Regions from separate parts of the Ethanoligenens sp. genome, predicted to be linked through region 1. Evidence: riboswitches for the same ligand, from Rfam matches in the RefSeq annotation. Region 1 holds a riboswitch; the other holds the start of a gene.
What was found. Region 1 has a riboswitch for FMN ahead of ribD (bifunctional diaminohydroxyphosphoribosylaminopyrimidine deaminase/5-amino-6-(5-phosphoribosylamino)uracil reductase RibD). Riboswitches for the same ligand answer to the same signal wherever they lie in the genome.
Positions count from the first base shown of each region.

Region 2: another riboswitch for FMN. It lies ahead of ABF463_RS08505 (ECF transporter S component); the one in region 1 lies ahead of ribD (bifunctional diaminohydroxyphosphoribosylaminopyrimidine deaminase/5-amino-6-(5-phosphoribosylamino)uracil reductase RibD).

Region 1 covers NZ_JBDNLG010000082.1:6,593-12,021, forward strand. Annotated here, with positions in the region: gene ABF463_RS11345 (relaxase/mobilization nuclease domain-containing protein) at 158-1,483, shown strand; gene ABF463_RS11350 (hypothetical protein) at 1,480-1,692, shown strand; FMN riboswitch at 1,742-1,882, shown strand; gene ribD (bifunctional diaminohydroxyphosphoribosylaminopyrimidine deaminase/5-amino-6-(5-phosphoribosylamino)uracil reductase RibD) at 2,056-3,159, shown strand; gene ABF463_RS11360 (riboflavin synthase) at 3,141-3,779, shown strand; gene ABF463_RS11365 (bifunctional 3,4-dihydroxy-2-butanone-4-phosphate synthase/GTP cyclohydrolase II) at 3,791-4,990, shown strand; gene ribE (6,7-dimethyl-8-ribityllumazine synthase) at 5,005-5,429, shown strand, end outside.
Region 2 covers NZ_JBDNLG010000047.1:3,146-16,102, forward strand. Annotated here, with positions in the region: gene ABF463_RS08465 (putative manganese-dependent inorganic diphosphatase) at 1-1,259, opposite strand, end outside; gene hydE ([FeFe] hydrogenase H-cluster radical SAM maturase HydE) at 1,542-2,612, shown strand; gene ABF463_RS08475 (aspartate ammonia-lyase) at 2,609-4,000, shown strand; gene ABF463_RS08480 (VOC family protein) at 4,078-4,542, shown strand; gene hydF ([FeFe] hydrogenase H-cluster maturation GTPase HydF) at 4,567-5,793, shown strand; gene ABF463_RS08490 (DUF6056 family protein) at 5,854-7,296, opposite strand; gene ABF463_RS08495 (hypothetical protein) at 7,293-7,790, opposite strand; gene ABF463_RS08500 (nucleotidyltransferase domain-containing protein) at 8,004-8,783, opposite strand; gene ABF463_RS08505 (ECF transporter S component) at 8,953-9,537, opposite strand; FMN riboswitch at 9,622-9,754, opposite strand; gene ABF463_RS08510 (DUF4364 family protein) at 9,962-10,564, shown strand; gene ABF463_RS08515 (glycosyltransferase family 2 protein) at 10,581-11,522, opposite strand; gene ABF463_RS08520 (lectin like domain-containing protein) at 11,742-12,957, opposite strand, start outside.

The DNA of each region.
Region 1 (5,429 bases):
TGCCACCAGCATAACGCAAACGCAGGGAAATGTAAAGAGAGAATAACTTTGCTTTGCTTGGGAGGAATGCAATACGGCGATTTCAAAAATCCGACCGCATCACGGGCGAAACGGAGAATCCATTCTGCGCACGCTGTATAAACGTTTGAATTACGGTATGAATCCGAAAAAGACCGATCAGGGCCGTCTGATCTCCGGGTACCAGTGCGATCCGCCTCTTGCGTACAAAGAGTTTTACGCGACCAAACAACTTTATGAAAATCTGACCGGACGCAGGCAGGAACGGCGCAAGGATGTGATTGCTTATTTGCTCGTCCAGTCCTACAAGGTAGGAGAAATTACGCCGGAGGATGCAAACCGTCTGGCATACGAAACCGCGCTGGAATTTACGAAGGGTGATCATGCGTTTATCGTCTGCACCCATGTGGATAAAAAAAACATCCATACGCACGTTTATTTCAACAGCACCGCATTGGATGCTACGCGGAAATTCCAGAACCTGTATAATTCCTATGAGGTGCTGCGTTCCATCAACGACCGGTTGTGCAAAGAGCAAGGATATTATGTCATTGAACATCCCAAGGAAAAAGGCAAAAGCTATAAGGAATGGTCGGCGGATAAAGCGGGCACCAGTTGGAAGTCCAAACTGCGCGAAACCATTGACGCCGTGCTGCCGTCCGCCGAGGATTTTGACGATTTTCTTGACCGGATGCGTCAGACCGGGTATGAAGTCAAGCGCGGCAAGTATATTTCATTTCGCGCGCCGGGGCAGGAACGATTTACGCGGGCAAAGCGGCTAGGCGCGGATTACACCGAGGACGCGATTTCCGCGCGTCTGGCGGGCAAACAAAAACCTACGCCCATGCAGAAAAAAGCGCGACGGTTTTTTGCTGAAAACATCAATTTGCTGATCGACATTCAGGCAAAAATCGACGCCGGTAAAGGCCCCGGCTACGAACGCTGGGCGAAAATTTTTAATATCAAGCAGGCGGCGAAAACCTTCAACTATTTGTCCGAACACGGGATCGCCGATTATGCCGGTCTGCTTGACCGCATGGCGGCAGTCACGGAAGATATGTCGAGTGCATCCTCCGGCGTCCGAAAACTGGAGGGCCGTATGACCGAGATCGGGACGCTGAAAAAGCATATCGTTGATTACAGCAAGACGAAAAAAATCTTTGACCAGTACAAGACGTCCGGGTGGAGTAAGGCGTTCCGGGCACAGCACACGGAGGAACTGCGTTTGCGGCAGGAGGCCAAGCAGGCGTTTGACGCTTTGGGGGGCGGCACAATTCCAACGATGGCGCAGTTGCAGGCGGAATATACCACGCTTCTGGAACAGAAAAAAGCGCGGTACGAAGAATACCGCCGCCTGAAAGACGACCAGTCAGAGCTACAGACGGTACGGAGCAATGTGGATAAGATTTTGCGCGTGGAGCTGCCCGACCGGCAGCGAGAGCTGGAAAGGAGCCGACAGTCATGACGGCGGATTTCAATGCATGGTGCGCCAATGCGCCTTTAGGCATCCGCAAGGATGCACAGCCGCCCAGGGTACGGGGCGTTCGCAAAAGCGGCCGCAAGGCGGATTTTGCCCCGGGGGTTTGGGGGCGGGACGGCCCTCAACAAGCAGACCGTGGCCACACGGTCATTGCTTGCCAAGCCAAGCTTTGTTTGCCTTTATTACAGGCTTGATTTTTTTTGTGCAGCGGCGTATGATAAGAATTAACAACTGAATAAGTTCAAATGTCTTCAGGGCAGGGTGAAATTCCCGATCGGCGGTATAGTCCGCGAGCGCGTAAGCGCAGGACTTGACATTATGTTCAAGTCAGGATTTGGTGAAACTCCAAAACCGACAGTATAGTCTGGATAGAAGAAGATGTGTTGAAATTATATGTAATGCCGGAGTAACGTTCGACAGTGCTTTATGATTCCGTCAGAGCCGGTTTCTCCGTGCCTGATGGCTTTAAGGGCATTCCAATACACCTGAATTTTAACACCTGAAAGACATTTCCAATGTTTTCAGGTGTTAATTTTTTTATTTTAGGGGTGTTGCGATTGTCTGACGAAACTTACATGAAGCTGGCATTGGAATGCGCACAAAGAGGATGCGGTTGGGTCAATCCGAATCCGATGGTCGGAGCCGTTGTCGTGAAAGATGGCCGTGTGATCGGCACGGGCTATCATCAGCGGTACGGGGAATTGCACGCGGAGCGGAACGCGCTTGCTTGCTGCACGGAACCGCCTCATGGTGCAACGCTGTATGTGACCTTGGAACCTTGCTGCCATTACGGGAAAACGCCGCCGTGTACGGATGCAATTCTGGAAAGCGGCATCCAGCGCGTGGTGGTCGGCTCGGTCGATCCGAACCCACTGGTTGCCGGGAAAGGCATTCAGATTTTACGTCAACACGGGATTGAAATCACGGAAGGTTTGCTGTGCGAAGCCTGTACCGCGCTGAACGAGGTATTCTTCCACTTTATTCGGACTCGGATGCCCTATGTCGTGATGAAGTATGCGATGACGATGGACGGGAAGATCGCCACGCATTCCGGTCAATCAAAATGGATCATCGGCGAAACCGCCCGCAGGCATGTACAAGGGGACAGACATCGGTATTCCGGTATCATGGTCGGTGTCGGCACGGTTCTCGCGGACGACCCGCTTTTGACGTGCCATCTGCCGGACGGCAGGAATCCCGTCCGCATCGTCTGCGATTCCCGGCTGCGGACGCCACCCAACGCGCGGGTCGTGCAGACGACAGGAGAGGCTCCCACTATTCTTGCCACCTGCTTACGGGATGAAACCCTTGCGCGCCCCTACAGGGATGCCGGGTGCGAGGTGTTCACGCTCCCAGCAAAAAATGAGCGTGTGGATCTGCGGAAACTCATGGCTGTATTGGGGGAGAAAGAAATCGACAGCGTTTTGCTAGAGGGCGGTGGAGCGCTGAACTGGTCGGCATTGCAAAACGGCATCGTCAACAAAGTACAGGCATATGTTGCTCCGAAGCTGTTTGGCGGCGCCGATGCGAAGTCCCCTGTGGAGGGAATCGGCGTGAAAAGCCTGGAGCAAGCGTTCAAGCTTGCTCCGCCGCAAGTGACCTACTTGGGAGATGACATTCTGCTGGAAAGCGAGGTGCTTCCATGTTCACAGGTATCATAGAAGAAACGGGAACCGTACTCTCAATTAGAAAAGGCGGGCATTCCGCTGTTGTAACAGTCAGCGCATCGGCGGTTCTGGACGATTTGAAACAGGGTGACAGTATCGCGGTCAGCGGCGTGTGCTTGACGGTCGTTTCTCTGGTGGAAAATTCCTTTTCCGCCGATGTGATGCACGAAACCGTCGAACGCTCCAACCTTTTGAATCTGAATATCGGCGGCATGGTCAATTTGGAACGCGCCATGCCGCTGAACGGACGGATCGGCGGACATATCGTCGCAGGGCATATCGATGGAACTGGGGTCATCAGTAAGGCGCGGAAAGATGAAAACGCGATCTGGTTCACAGTCCGCACATCCCCCGCTATCCTGCGGTATGTAATCGACAAAGGGTCCATCGCTATCGACGGCATCAGTCTGACTGTTGCGGGCGTGTCAGAAAATGATTTCAGCGTATCCGTGATTCCGCACACGGCCCAAAACACCACGCTTGGGAAAAAGCGCGTCGGGAACACAGTAAATCTGGAAAACGACTGCATTGGAAAGTATGTGGAAAAGCTGCTCTGCGCACCGGGAGGACGAAGCGGTATCTCAAAGGAATTTCTTGCCCGATATGGATTTTAGGAGGAATCAGCGTGTTTGCGTTTAGTACGATAGAAAAAGCGTTTGACGATTTGCGTCAGGGAAAAATAATTTTAGCGACAGATGATGAAAATCGGGAAAATGAAGGAGATTTGATTTGCGCCTCAGAATTCGCCACAACGGAAAACGTCAATTTTATGGCGGTACACGGCAAAGGGCTGATTTGTATGCCCATGAGCATTGCGCTCTGCCAGAAGCTCCGGTTTCCGCAGATGGTTTCCGACAATACTGACAACCATGAAACAGCGTTTACGGTTTCCGTCGATCATGCCAGTACCACGACGGGCATTTCCGCCGAAGAACGGGGCGTCACGGCCCGCGCCTGTGTAAGCGACAGCGCAAAGCCTGAGGATTTCCGCCGCCCCGGTCATATGTTTCCGCTGATGGCAAAGCCGAACGGCATTCTGGAACGGGGCGGGCATACGGAGGCCACCGTGGATCTGCTGCGGCTTGCGGGCCTTACAGAGTGTGGACTGTGCTGTGAGGTCATGAGCGCGGACGGTCGGATGATGCGCACGCCGGAACTGATTCAGTTTGCGGGTCAATGGGGGCTGACCTTTATCACAATCAAGGATTTGCGGGATTACCGGAAAAAGCACGATAAGCTGGTCGAGCGCGTAGCTGCTGCCAAAATGCCAACTCGATACGGAGATTTCACCGCATACGGCTACATCAACAAGCTCAACGGAGAGCACCACATTGCGTTGGTCAAGGGAGAAATCGGAGACGGGCAAAACCTGTTGTGCCGCGTTCATTCTGAATGCCTGACAGGGGACGCTTTCGGCTCCCTCCGCTGTGACTGCGGACAGCAGTTCGCATCTGCTATGACGCAGATTGAACGGGAGGGACGTGGAATTTTGCTCTACATGCGGCAGGAAGGGCGCGGCATCGGGCTTATCAACAAGCTCCGGGCCTACGAATTACAGGATCAAGGGATGGATACGCTGGAAGCAAACGAGGCGCTTGGTTTTGCGGGCGATTTACGAGAATATTTCATTGGCGCGCAGATTCTTCGGGATTTGGGAGCTAAGACGCTTCGGCTTCTGACCAATAATCCCGACAAGGTGTATCAGCTTGCCGATTACGGTATGGAAATTGTAGAGCGTATCCCCATCCAGATGGATGCCACCCCCTACGACCTGTTTTATCTTAAAACGAAGCAGTGCCGAATGGGACATATCCTCAATTATTGAAGGGAGCGCTTGTAATGAATGTTTTTGAAGGAAAACTGATATCCAAAGAAATCCGGGTTGGTATTGTAGCCGCCCGCTTTAACGAATTTATTACCTCGAAATTGCTATCTGGCGCGTTAGATGGTTTGAAGCGCCACGATGTATCGGAAGATAGCATTGATGTGGCATGGGTTCCCGGCGCGTTCGAAATTCCGCTGATCGCGTCAAAAATGGCGAAAAGCGGAAAATATGACGCGGTGATCTGTCTCGGAGCTGTGATCCGAGGCAGTACCAGCCATTACAACTATGTTTGCAATGAAGTGTCAAAGGGCATCGCCCAAACGGCGCTTTCCAGCGGAGTTCCGGTGATGTTCGGTGTACTTACGACGGAAAATATCGAGCAGGCTATTGAACGCGCCGGAACCAAAGCAGGCAACAAGGGCTTTGACTGCGCAGAAGG
Region 2 (12,957 bases), on a different contig from region 1:
CCATCGCGCATGTCACCAAATGCAGACGCCACCAATCCTTTTTCTGTTTCCTGGAACAAGACCTCGGTCTGCTCATCCAATATCGCGGTCACAATGACCAGCACGGCGGCATATCCCTCTTGTTCAAGCATTTCCGCACTGCGGAGAAGTACTGCTTCACGATAACCGGCAAAGCTGGCCAGAGTGGCCATTGTCACCTGCGCGATACCCAGCTTTTTGCCGCCGAGAACATATTCTTTAAAATCGTTGTGGATGATCTCGTCGGGGGACATGCCCTCCAGCGACGCACCCGCCTCGAACATCCGCTTGGCATAAGCGTCCACATCAATTCCGGCCATCTTGGCAAGGCGCAGGGCTGTATCTTTGTCCACCGGCGTGCAGGTGGGGGATTTGAATTTTACTGTATCGGACAGAATAGCGGAACAAAGCAGACCGGCCACTTTGGGTTCCGGCGTCACGCCGTTCTCGTCATAAAGCTTGGTTACAATAGTTGCCGAGCATCCCACAGGCTCATTGCGGAAGTAAATCGGGCCCGGTGTTTGGATATCGCCTATGCGGTGGTGGTCGATGATTTCAAGCAGGTCGGCTTCCTCTAAACCGTCCACCGTCTGCGTCCGCTCGCTGTGATCGACCAGGATGACCTGTTTGCGGCGATAGGTCTCCAAAAGCGCCAGCGTACAAAAGCCAAGATACGCGCCGGTCTCATCCACCACCGGCACGCGCCCGGCAGAATCGGACTCAAGTGTGGCGCGGGCATCGCTGATGTAATCCGTGGGGTGCAGTACGTCATATCCTGTGGTGCGCATTGCATCTACTACCGGCAGACCCTGAAACTTCTTTTGCAGTGCGGCCGCCGACCCGTCAGGTTCCTCACCGCTCAAATAAGTAAGCGACAGCGCGGCGATATCCCCCGCCGAAACAAGACCTGCCAGCCGGCCATCAGCACCGACCACCGGCAGCAGGCCGCCATTCTCCGCGTAGAGGGCTTCGAGCGCCGTTTGCAGGGCAGTGTCCGGTGCAAGCGGCCGGATTGTTTCCAATGTGATATCGCCGACCTGACCGCGCACGGAGGCAAGCAGCTCCTGCGGTTTCACATCAAAATGCGAAAGCACAAATGCCGTTTCCCGGTTCACCTTGCCCAACCTCACCGGTGTGGCGTCCACCCCCAGCGCCCGCTTGAGCGCGGCATATCCTATAGACGAACAAATAGAGTCGGTATCCGGGTTACGGTGCCCGGTCACATATACAGTCTGGCTCATGACTTTCCATCCTCTGCACTTGAATTTTATAGAACGGCAGCCGCCGTCCCGCCGTGACAATCTTTGGACATCTTCATTATAGGCGCGTGCCCTGCTCTTGTCAAAGCGCCCGCCGACCGCCTTCTCACTCCGGGCAACAGGCGCAGTGCCCGCCGCACTGTCTAAAAATGGGGGAGACGGGCGAGCGCTTTCCCGCCTATACTTTTCGGAGACAAAATGCTATAATCAAGGGCAATGAAACGCCATGCCGCCATGCGGCTCAATCCTATGGAGGGCCCCCTTATGCTGCAAGCAGCCGATGTTGTAAAAATCGTGTGCAACGGCGATAAACCGGCACTTGCCGCGCTCATCGCGGCGGCGCGCCATCTGCCGCAGGAAGACCGGCAGGCGCTCTTTGCCGCCGCCGATACTGCCCGGCGTCCCTATTACGGGGACACCGTCTATTTTCGGGGGCTAATCGAGTTTACCAGTTACTGCAAAAACGACTGCTATTACTGCGGCATCCGCGCGGGCAATACCAAGGCCGCACGTTATCGGCTGACAGAGGCGGAAATATGGGCCTGTGCAGACAAGGGCCGCGCGCTGGGTTTCCGCACCTTCGTCCTGCAAGGCGGAGAAGACCCGTGGTATACCGACGACCGCATCTGCTCGATCGTTTCCGGCATCAAGGAGCGGCATCCAGATTGCGCCGTCACACTGTCCATCGGCGAAAAAGAACGCGATAGCTACCAGCGCTATTTTGAAGCGGGCGCCGACCGCTATCTGCTGCGGCACGAAACGGCAGACAATGCGCACTACCGCTCGCTGCATCCCGCGTCCATGTCCGCTGAACACCGCAGGCGGTGCCTATATGACCTCAAAGACATCGGCTATCAGGTGGGAGCAGGTTTCATGGTGCAGTCGCCCGGGCAGACTGATGAAACGCTGGCGGAAGACTTTTTGTTCCTGCGGGATCTTCAGCCGCATATGGTCGGGATTGGGCCGTTCGTGCCGCACCACGACACCCGCTTTGCCGGCATGGAAACCCCCTCGGCGGATTTTACACTCGTCCTGCTCTCTTTCCTGCGGCTGATGCTGCCGAAGGTCTTGCTGCCCGCCACCACCGCACTTGGCACTGTTGACCCGCTGGGGCGCGAAAAGGGGCTGAAAGCCGGGGCGAACGTGGTCATGCCCAACCTGTCACCGGTCACACACCGCAAAGAGTATATGCTGTATGACAATAAAATTTGCACCGGTGAGGAGGCGGCGGAATGCCTGCAATGTCTGTCGCGGCGCATTGCGTCGGCCGGCTTCACGCCGGACTTTTCACGCGGCGACCATATAGACCGTACAAGGAGGGTGAACCGCATATGAGGACAGAGCAGGACCTGCTGGGTGAACGCCGGTTGGACGACACTGCCTATTACGGAATCCACACGGTACGTGCTATAGAAAATTTTCCGTTATCCGGGCAGCGCCTGCACCCCGAACTGATCCGGGCGCTGGCAGCCGTCAAGCAGGCGGCGGCGCTGGCCAACGGGGACGCGGGTCTGATTGCCCGGGAAAAGGTAACTGCCATTGTCAGTGCCTGCGCAGAAATCGCATCCGGTGAACTGGCCGATCAGTTCCTCACCGACGCGTTGCAGGGCGGCGCGGGAACATCCGCCAACATGAACCTCAATGAGGTCATTGCCAACCGCGCCATTGAGCTGTTGGGCGGCAAAAAGGGCGATTACACACTGGTGCATCCCATCGACGATGTGAACCGCTCCCAGTCCACCAACGATGTTTTTCCAACCGCCGTGCGTGTGGCGGCTATCCGGCTGCTCAAACCGGTGAGCCAGGCGTTTGCAAACTTGCAGACGGCCTTGCAGGAAAAAGAGGAGGCCTTTGCGGACGTGCTGAAAATCGGGCGCACGGAGCTGCAGGACGCGGTGCCCATCACATTGGGGCAGGAGTGCGGGGCATGGGCGCAAGCCGTGGCGCGCGACCGCTGGCGGCTTTACAAAGCGGAGGAACGCCTGCGGCAGATCAATTTGGGCGGTACGGCGGTCGGCACGGGTCTGAACGCCCCGCGCGCTTACACGTTTGCGGCGGCGGAACATTTGCGGGAACTGACAGGGCTGGGGCTTGCGCGTGCGGAAGACCCCATCGACCCCACCCAAAACTGTGATGTGTTCGTAGAAGTATCCGGTCTGCTCAAGGCGGCGGCGGTCAATCTCGCCAAGATTGCGGGCGACCTGCGGCTATTATCTTCCGGCCCGCGCGCGGGGTTCGGGGAAATTCACCTGCCCGCGCTGCAAGCGGGTTCTTCCATTATGCCCGGCAAAGTAAATCCGGTCATCCCGGAAGCGGTCACGCAGGCTGCCTATCAAATCATGGCGGATGATATGGCCATCACACTGGCGGCGCAGGCGGGCAACCTCGAACTGAATGCGTTTTTGCCGTTGATTGCAAAAAATCTACTGGAAATGTTGGATTTGATGCGGCAGTCCGTAAAGTTGCTTTTAGAGAAATGCATTGCCGGCATGGAGCCAAACCGCGCGCGCTGTGCGGCACTGGCGGAGCAAAGCCCATCATTGGCGGCGGTGCTCATCGACCACATTGGCTATGACGCGGCCTCTCGCATCGCCAAAGACTGCCTGCAAACCGGCAAGACCGTCCGGCAGGCACTCCGAGAGGATGGACGCTTCACTCCGGAGCAAATTGACCGCATCCTTGATCCCCGCGCCATGACCCGGGCGGACACCATTCGGTTTTAAATTCAGGCAAACTTCCATCAAACCATACCTGCTCAGCCTGAAACGGGCAGGCACAACTCGTCAGACAGGAGGCCTGTATGGAATACGCCTGCACACTCCTTGCCGTTCACGATATGGAACGGGCAAAACAGTTTTACCACGATGTGCTGGGCTTGGAAGTCATCGCGGACTTTGGAGCCAACGTCACATTGACCGGCGGCATCGCCCTGCAAACCGCAGACACTTGGAAATCTTTTCTCCGCAAATCCGCGGACGAAATCGTCTTTGGCAACAATGCGTGTGAACTGTATTTTGAAGAAGATGATATGGATACTTTTTCCGCCAAATTAAGCGGATTCCCAAACATTCGATATGTGCATCCGCTTTTGGAACACGCGTGGGGACAACGCGTCATCCGCTTTTACGATTTGGATGAGCACATCCTTGAAGTCGGAGAAAATATGGCAATCGTAGTACAACGCTTCTTGAACAGCGGACTTTCCATTAAAGAAACAGCCGCCCGCATGGATGTACCGGTGTCTTATATCAAAAGCTTACAATAAACCACAAACCCGAAAGGAGTCCCTATGGACACCACACCTGTCGCCAACCGCACGCACATCGCCTTTTTCGGGAGGCGCAACGCGGGCAAATCCTCGCTGCTCAACGCAATCGCCGGGCAGCCGGTCGCAGTCACGTCCGACGTACCAGGCACCACGACCGACCCCGTCCACAAAACGATGGAGATTCTGCCGCTGGGACCTGTGCTGCTGACCGATACCGCCGGACTCGACGACACCGGTGAATTGGGCAGTCTGCGGGTAGAAAAAGCTTATGAGGAACTGCGCCGCACCGATCTGGCTGTGGTTGTGGTAAATGCGGCACAGGGCGTAGGAACATTTGAAACCGCATTCATTGAGGAACTGCGGCAGCGGCGTGTACCGTTTGTAGTCGTACTCAACAAGTGCGACTTACATCCGGTCAGTGCGGAAGAGCACGATGCCTTGCAGGCCAAAACCGCCGCACCAGTCGCCACGGCGAGCGCCCGGACAGGGGAGGGAATATCCGCCTTGCGGGAACTGCTTGCACAGACCGCCGCGCCGGACACCGAGGAGCTGGGATTGACCAGCGGGCTGGTGCAGGAGGGGCAGACCGCTGTTCTGGTGACGCCCATCGACAAAGCCGCGCCGAAAGGGCGTCTGATCCTGCCCCAACAACAGACCATCCGCGACATCTTGGAACGCGACGCTATCGCGGTGGTAACCAAAGAACAGGAACTGCGCTACACGCTCGAAAACCTGCGGCAAAAACCGGCGGTTGTCATTACCGACTCGCAGGCATTTCTAAAAGTATCCGCCGACACGCCGCCGGAGATTCCGCTCACCTCGTTTTCCATCCTGTTTGCAAGGCAGAAAGGCGACCTCACAGCGCTGACCAAAGGGGTGCGCCGTATTGCCTCCCTCCGCCCGGGCGACCGCGTGCTGATTGCGGAGGGCTGCACCCACCACCGGCAGTCGGATGACATCGGCACTGTCAAGATTCCGCGCTGGATACGGCAGTTGGTCGGGGGAGAGGTCGCATTCGACTGGACATCAGGTCTGGATTTTCCGCGTGATATTGAACAATACGCAGTCGTAGTCCACTGCGGCGGCTGTATGCTCACCCGTCGAGAAATGCAGTACCGCATCCGGTATGCCAACGCACACGGGGTGGATGTAACCAACTATGGGATGCTGATTGCCTATGTGCAGGGCATCTTAAAGCGCGCCCTCCAACCGTTCCCCGCAGCAGCGCTGGCTTATTCGGAAAGATGATCTTTTGGCCCCATGTTGCAACCGGTATCTTGGCGGCAACATGAGGCATCGCATCTTATATCAATGGTAGATAATGTCTTTGATCTGTGTAAAATAGGCAAGCCACACCAATCCCGAAATTGTGACAAGCCCAACGCACATAATGGTAAAAATACGGTTTGTTCGAACTTTAACAAAAAATTCGTGCACCAAACACATAGCGACTACAAGCATCATCAAATCCGAAATAAAAAACACACGGTTGCCGGAGGCATAGATCGTAGGTGAGAATCCCATCATTAGCCCCGAATCAATGGATGAAAAAAGAAGGAACAGACAAAACAACCCCTGCCGTTTATTGTCAAATGATGTGTAAATCAAATAAGCTAAAAGCAACAACATGGCAACTGCCGCAACAATACCGATATACGATTTTTTTGAATACACCGCCGTATAATCAAAAATTGAAAAATTGGTCAAATATTTTTGCACTGTTGCCGCCAGTTTGAAGGATGGATCCACCATACGGGATAAAAGTGTATCAAGCGGGAGCAAATTTATCAATAGCATCAACAGCGGCAAAGCCGCAAAGATCGTTGCACCTTTGCTTTGGAACTTTTTCCTGTAAAGGAGGATGACCAATATGCTAATGAGCAAAATGGTCCAGACCGACGTGTTTAAAAAGTAGTTTGCCGTCAGGCAAAGCCCTCTGAACAACTTATCCGGAATAGACAGCATATCATAATCCGGAAACCAGAATAATGTTTCATTGGCCACACGCCCTTTTGACCCGGGTGCCGTCAGACAAATTAAAGCATTTACCGCGATGATAAGGTAATAGCCGCCAAACATCAAATTCGACAGCAGCGACGACTTGAAACGCCTCCGCACAAGGAACACTAGGGCAACCACTCCTGAAAAAATCAGGATAACGGCCGTCTGTTCACAATAACAGGCATACAGTGCGCAAACAACATAAAGGATATAAAGCGGATTTTTCGTTTCCCGTGCAAAAACGAGGTTAAAAAAAGGAATCAGTGCGATCAGCAGGCTTGTACCGGCCCAAAAATAATAAAAAGAACCCGTTATCCAAACAACAGACCCAAGCATCGTGGAAAGCGGAATCAGAAAAAACAGCGCACACCCAATCATATTTTTAACAAGTGTTTCATTTCTGCGGCCAATCGTCCCCATTTGACTTATTCTCGACAACATGAGCATTAATACCGCAAAACATGCAACGTTTAAAATCTTCCACATCAACAAACGGACCTTATAGGAAAGCAGCCAAACCAAAGTAGGAAACAGTCGCCCCCCCCACGTGTGGTAATAATTGTCCAACGCGCCTCGCACCCCATGATTTTGGTTCAAAATGCCCAAACGCGTAATGTCATCATAAACCGGGATAGCCTGATAAACAATCAAAAAAAGCAAAACAGAATACAGAGCAATCGGTATGTATTGCGTAATATACTGAACATCTATTTTTTTAATCTTTGCAACAAAATATTTACGCAAATTCATACCTTGAGTTCCTTTTCTGAATAAATAATAGACTTTCTCCCGCTTCGATCAATCATCAATATGCCTACTTGATAGGAAATCCCTTTTTTCAATGCGGCCTTTCTTGCTTTCGCGTATACGCCGCAGGGTCCATAATTGATACCATCGTTCATTGCTGCGTTGATATCTGGTCTCACGACCGAAAGTGTATGTAATGCATAAATATGTCCGCCATTATCCTTTAAAACCAGCGTATTATTGACATATACGTTTTGGAATGCCCCGGCAATCCAATTATACCCTTTATAAACCGTTCCTTTATTGATTGCCCATCCTGAAATCGCTACAATTCCGTTTGCATCATCAATCGTGTCAATTTGGGCAACTCCATTTGACGAAACCGTAAAAGACCCGTTTATGCTTCTTATATGATACAGTGTTCCATGATAGAATAAAACGACTACGGCCGCAATACCCAGACAGGCAAACAACACACCACATATTTTTACCTTCACTTGTTTCTCCCCGTTTTCTCTTCTGTAGGTTTGACAAACAACAACTTTTACTTGTATGCGCACCTCCGCAATTTACACCGCGCATGCTTCTTTTTCTATATGCGCTTTATTATAGCACAAAAAGAGCCTATTTTTATGATGCTGTCGCCATAAAAATAGGCTCTTACTCGCTTTAACCCGACAGACCCACACACCTCACTTGCGCTGTTTCTGTCAATCCGAGGCAAAAGGGAAGTCCTCCATGCGCCCGGTATGGATATCCCGCAAAAGCTGCTGGTTTTGGTCAAGATCGCGCGGCCAATCGGTAAAATCCGACACCATATTATAAAGCCGCTCGATGTCTTCCGCACGCTTCTGATCAATCAGAGTGTTCATACAGCGCATCAAACCGGCAGGTTTCTGGGGCACACTTGAAAGCACCTGCAAAAACCATTTGTGCCACGGGAACAATGTCTCATTGTGCGCTAAAAACAACCGCCCGGCATATAATGCAAATTGCAGTGCGGAAAGATGTGCCAGATAGCGGTTGTCCCGCCGCAGCGCCTCATAATAATGCAATTTCCACGCAGAAAACTGTGCATAGAAGCGAAGCAGTTTGCTGTGCTTTTGTTCCACCGGATAGCGGGCCGCCTGCCGCACCAACTTTTCCAGCCCGCCCAAACGGTCAAAGGTGACAATGGCATCTTGAAAATCGTAACGCGCCGGCTCCGTTCCATCGGCGGCCACCCGTTCAATACGCGCCAGTGTAGTGAACTCACCGTCCACATAACCGCCCTCATAGTGGGTGGCGCCGCGGTCAAAATACCCGATATTCCCCGCACGCTCCTTTGCCGAGAAAAACGCTTCGGTGCAAACAATCTTAATATCCACATCGGAATTCTCCAGAGCAAAGCCATGTGCAACCGATCCATAAATGATAACGCCGAGCACTTCGTCCCATGCAGACAATTCTTTTGTTGCCGCTCTAATTGCGGCTTGATGGTGTTCAAACACGCTGATTACACCCCAAGGCTGCCAATGGTATCGGAAAACAAAAATCGCCGCGACCGTTGTCCTGCCGTGTCCCTTCATTTTATGTACTGCGGGATTCGATTCATCTATCCTACATACTACCACTATACCACAGGATGTGAAAAATGCAACGTATGCCGCGGAAAAGGAATCAAACCTTCAACGCATTCTCATTTCTGCTGAGGGCCGCCATCACTAAGCCCAACAAGACCGTTGTCAAAACCGACTTGACAATGTTTAAAAGTGTGGCCCAGCCAATGAAAACCGCCATCATTCCGGGAATCTGCGCGTTGGGGATATGATAGACCAGCCGCATATACGAGGGGTCAATTAAATAGTTTGCCAAAGCACCGGCGCCCACCATGGCGACCAATCCGACAAGCCCGCCCAACAGTATCGAAACCATCCGGGTTCCTTTACGTTTCAGCAAACCGCGCGTCACCACCGAAAGCGGCACCACGAGCGCAACGCCCACAATAAAATTGAGCAAAGCGCCAAAGCCCATGGTTGTTCCCCAATCCTTGACAAACAGGTTGATGATATTTTTGAGCAGTTCAATAACGACACCCGCGACCGGTCCAAACAGGACTGCGGCGACCGCAGCTGGAAGGTCGCTGAAGTCCAATTTGAGCGGCCCGGAGAAAAATGGAATCTCAATAAAATACAGAATGATGGAAATAGCAGTCAGCATCCCCAGGATAACCATGCGCTTTGTTTTTTGCTGTTGTGTGTACATAATAATACTCCTTTTTGGTCATGGGGCACGCTGGAAAACAAAAAGCCCCGGGATATAAAAATACCCGGGGCAATGTTGCAGGATATGCGTCTTTTTTCATCCGGACTATACCGTCGGTCACGGAATCACACCGTGTCAACAAAACTGCTCGCGGACTCGTCGGCATAAAGCCGCATTACCGCCGGTTGGAGAATTACACTCCGCCCCAAAGACATTTCATTTTGTGTTATTATAGCACACAAAGCACGGGGTGACAAGGGTTACACACCGCCGCCCAGGATTTTTTCATACGCCGTACCCGTGCGGGGCTTTTTATTTTTCACCTTTTATGGTACAGTTAGGATAGGTATCGCAGCCGGTCTCTGCGCAAACAGATTCTGCGCGATTCCAGTGCGGCATGGCTTTTAAAAACGGAGGGATGATTGTGGCAAACAGTGCGTTCGACGGCGGGGTAGAGCCCGGCGGTCTGCGGGATGCGGGCGACGTCAAAATCCTTATCTGTTACCTATTAAAGAATATGCGGGAGCCCCTCCCGCTCCAGACGTTGGCCGAAGCACTTCAGCACGACGGCCTAGTCAATTATTTCACGCTGGCGGATGCGCTCCACGCGCTGCTGCTTTCCGGACATATTGACCTGGTGGAAAAAGACGGCGAAAAATCGTACAAGGTCACACAGCTGGGCGCCGGTACAGCAGATATGTTTGAGCGCCGCCTGCCCTTTTCCGTTCGGGAAAAGGCTGTGAAGGCCGGCATCCGCCTGCTTGCGCGCCAAAAACGTGAAGCGGAAAACAAAGTGGAAATCACGCCCAACGGCGCCGGGTTCACCGTGCGCTGCGCCGTGCTGGACGGAACGGACACCCTGCTCTCCCTTTCACTGCTCGTGCCCGACTGTGCACAGGCGGAATCTGTGAAGCAACAGTTTCTGCGCGATCCCGGCACTATCTACCGCGCCACCGTCGCTTTAATGACGGGCGATATCGACGCCGTGGGCGGCGCACTCGCGCGCGAACAGCCACCGCAGACCTAATACGTTCTGAAAAGGCCTATTGCAAATACTGGTCGATCAAATATTGAGGCCGGCCTTTGGCCTCCAGATAGATCTTGCCAATATATTCACCGATGATACCGGTGCTCAAGATTTGAAGTCCGCCAATCGCCCAAATGGATATCACAATGCTTGTCCATCCTGCGACTGTCTTGCCTTGCAAAAACAAAAACAGAAAATACAGCAGCATGAGGATGCTGACTGAAAAAATGATTGCACCGGTGGCCGCAATCAGACGAATGGGCTTCACACTGAACGAGGTAACCCCCTCCCAGGCGAATGCCAACATCTTGTGGAGCGGATATTTGGACTGACCCGCGAAACGTTCGTGCCGCTCATAGGGCACCGTGTCGCTGCGAAAGCCGATCAGCGGCACGATCCCGCGCAGGAATAGGTTCACTTCGCGGAAGCGGGACAATGCTTCCACCGCGCGCCGGCTCATCAACCGATAATCCGCGTGGTTATAAACGATATCCACCCCCAGCGTTTGCATCAGGCGGTAGAAACAGACCGCTGTTTTCCGCTTGAAAACCGTGTCGCTGGCACGCGAGTTCCGTACACCATATACGACATCGCAGCCTTCGCCGCGTTTTTCCAGAAACCCGTCGATCGCGTCGATGTCGTCCTGTAGATCGGCATCCAGCGTCACGGTAATATCTGCTTGATCTTTTACGGTCATCAGGCCCGCGAGCAACGCGTTCTGATGGCCTTCGTTCCGTGAAAGGCGGATTCCCTGTACAAGTCCGTCGTGTGCATGCAGTTCCTCGATCAGTGCCCATGTACGGTCTTTGGAGCCGTCATCCACAAAGGCAATCCGGCTTTGGCCAGACACCTTCCCATCCCGAATCAGTGTATGGAGCTTCTCGGTCAACCGTTTGCCGGTCTCGGGGAGAACCGCCTCCTCATTGTAACAGGGAATCACCAGATATAGACATTCCAAGCCGCACCCACCCTTTCCTTTTTGGCAGCGAACCGATACGCACAACCCAAAAACCGGGCCGACCGCATAGCCAGTGCTCTTATTTTACAACAGACATCTGCCGAATGCAATCCGATGCTATAGCGCTTTCCACAAAAACAGGCTGCATAGGGCACAAAAAGAGGACGGAAACCCGTCCTCTTTACTGTTTTATATAAAGAAACCTCTGTGTCCGCAGTCTCAGACTCCGAAGCTGCGCACCATCCATTGCACTGTACCGTCGTTGCCGATAGCCGCCACATTCAGCGTATGCTGCCCCGCAGAAAGAGCGGCGACGGGAATCGTCAGGCTGAATCCACTGTTGCTGCTGCCTATATACTGCCCGTCAGGATCCACAATGGTTTTGACATCCGCCCGGCTCCCGTTGACCGATGTGGAAAAGAATTTCTGTGACGTGGTGCCAAGATCGACATATACGTCCACCCGATTCATTCCTGCGTGGTTCAGCGCCCAACCGGATACCTCCACATTGCCAGAGCACATGGCTGCGGCGGGGCTATCCAGACTACAGACCGAATCCGGACCCACCGTAAACGAACGCACCATCCATTGCACTGTACCGTCGTTGCCGATAGCCGCTGCATTCAATGTATGCTGTCCCGCGGGTAGAGCAGCGGCGGGAATCATCAGGTTAAATCCACTGTTGCTGCTGCCTATGTACTGCCCGTCAGGGTCTACAATGGTTTTGACATCCGCCCGGCTCCCGTTCACCAATGTGGAAAAGAATTTCTGTGACGCAGTACCAAGATCGACATACACATCCACCCGGTTCATCCCCGCGTGATTGAGCGCCCAGCCGGATACCTTCACATCGCCAGAGCACGTGGCTGCGGCGGGGCTGTCCAGACTACTGACCGAAGTGGGACCCACCGTGAACGAACGCACCATCCATTGCACTGTGCCGTCATTGCCGATAGCCGCTGCATTCAATGTATGCTGTCCCGCGGGTAGAGCAGCGGCGGGGATCATCAGGTTGAACCCACTGTTGCTGCTGCCTATATAGTGCCCGTCAGGGTCTACAATGGTTTTGACATCCGCCCGGTTCCCGTTCACCAAAGTGGAAAAGAATTTCTGTGACGCGGTGCCAAGATCGATATATACATCCACCCGGTTCATCCCCGCGTGGTTGAGCGCCCAGCCGGATATCGTCACATTGCCGGAGCACATGGCTGTTGCAGGGCTGTCTAGACTGCTGGCCGAAGCCGGTCCCGCCGTAAACGAACGCACCGTCCATTGCACTGTACCGTCGCTGCCGATGGCCTCTGCACTCACGGTATGCTGTCCCGCCGCAAAATCCGCGGCTGGTATGCTTAGGTTGAACCCGCTGTTACTGCTGCCTATATAGTGCCCATCAGGGTCTACAATGGTTTTGACATCGGCACGGGGCAGGTTAACC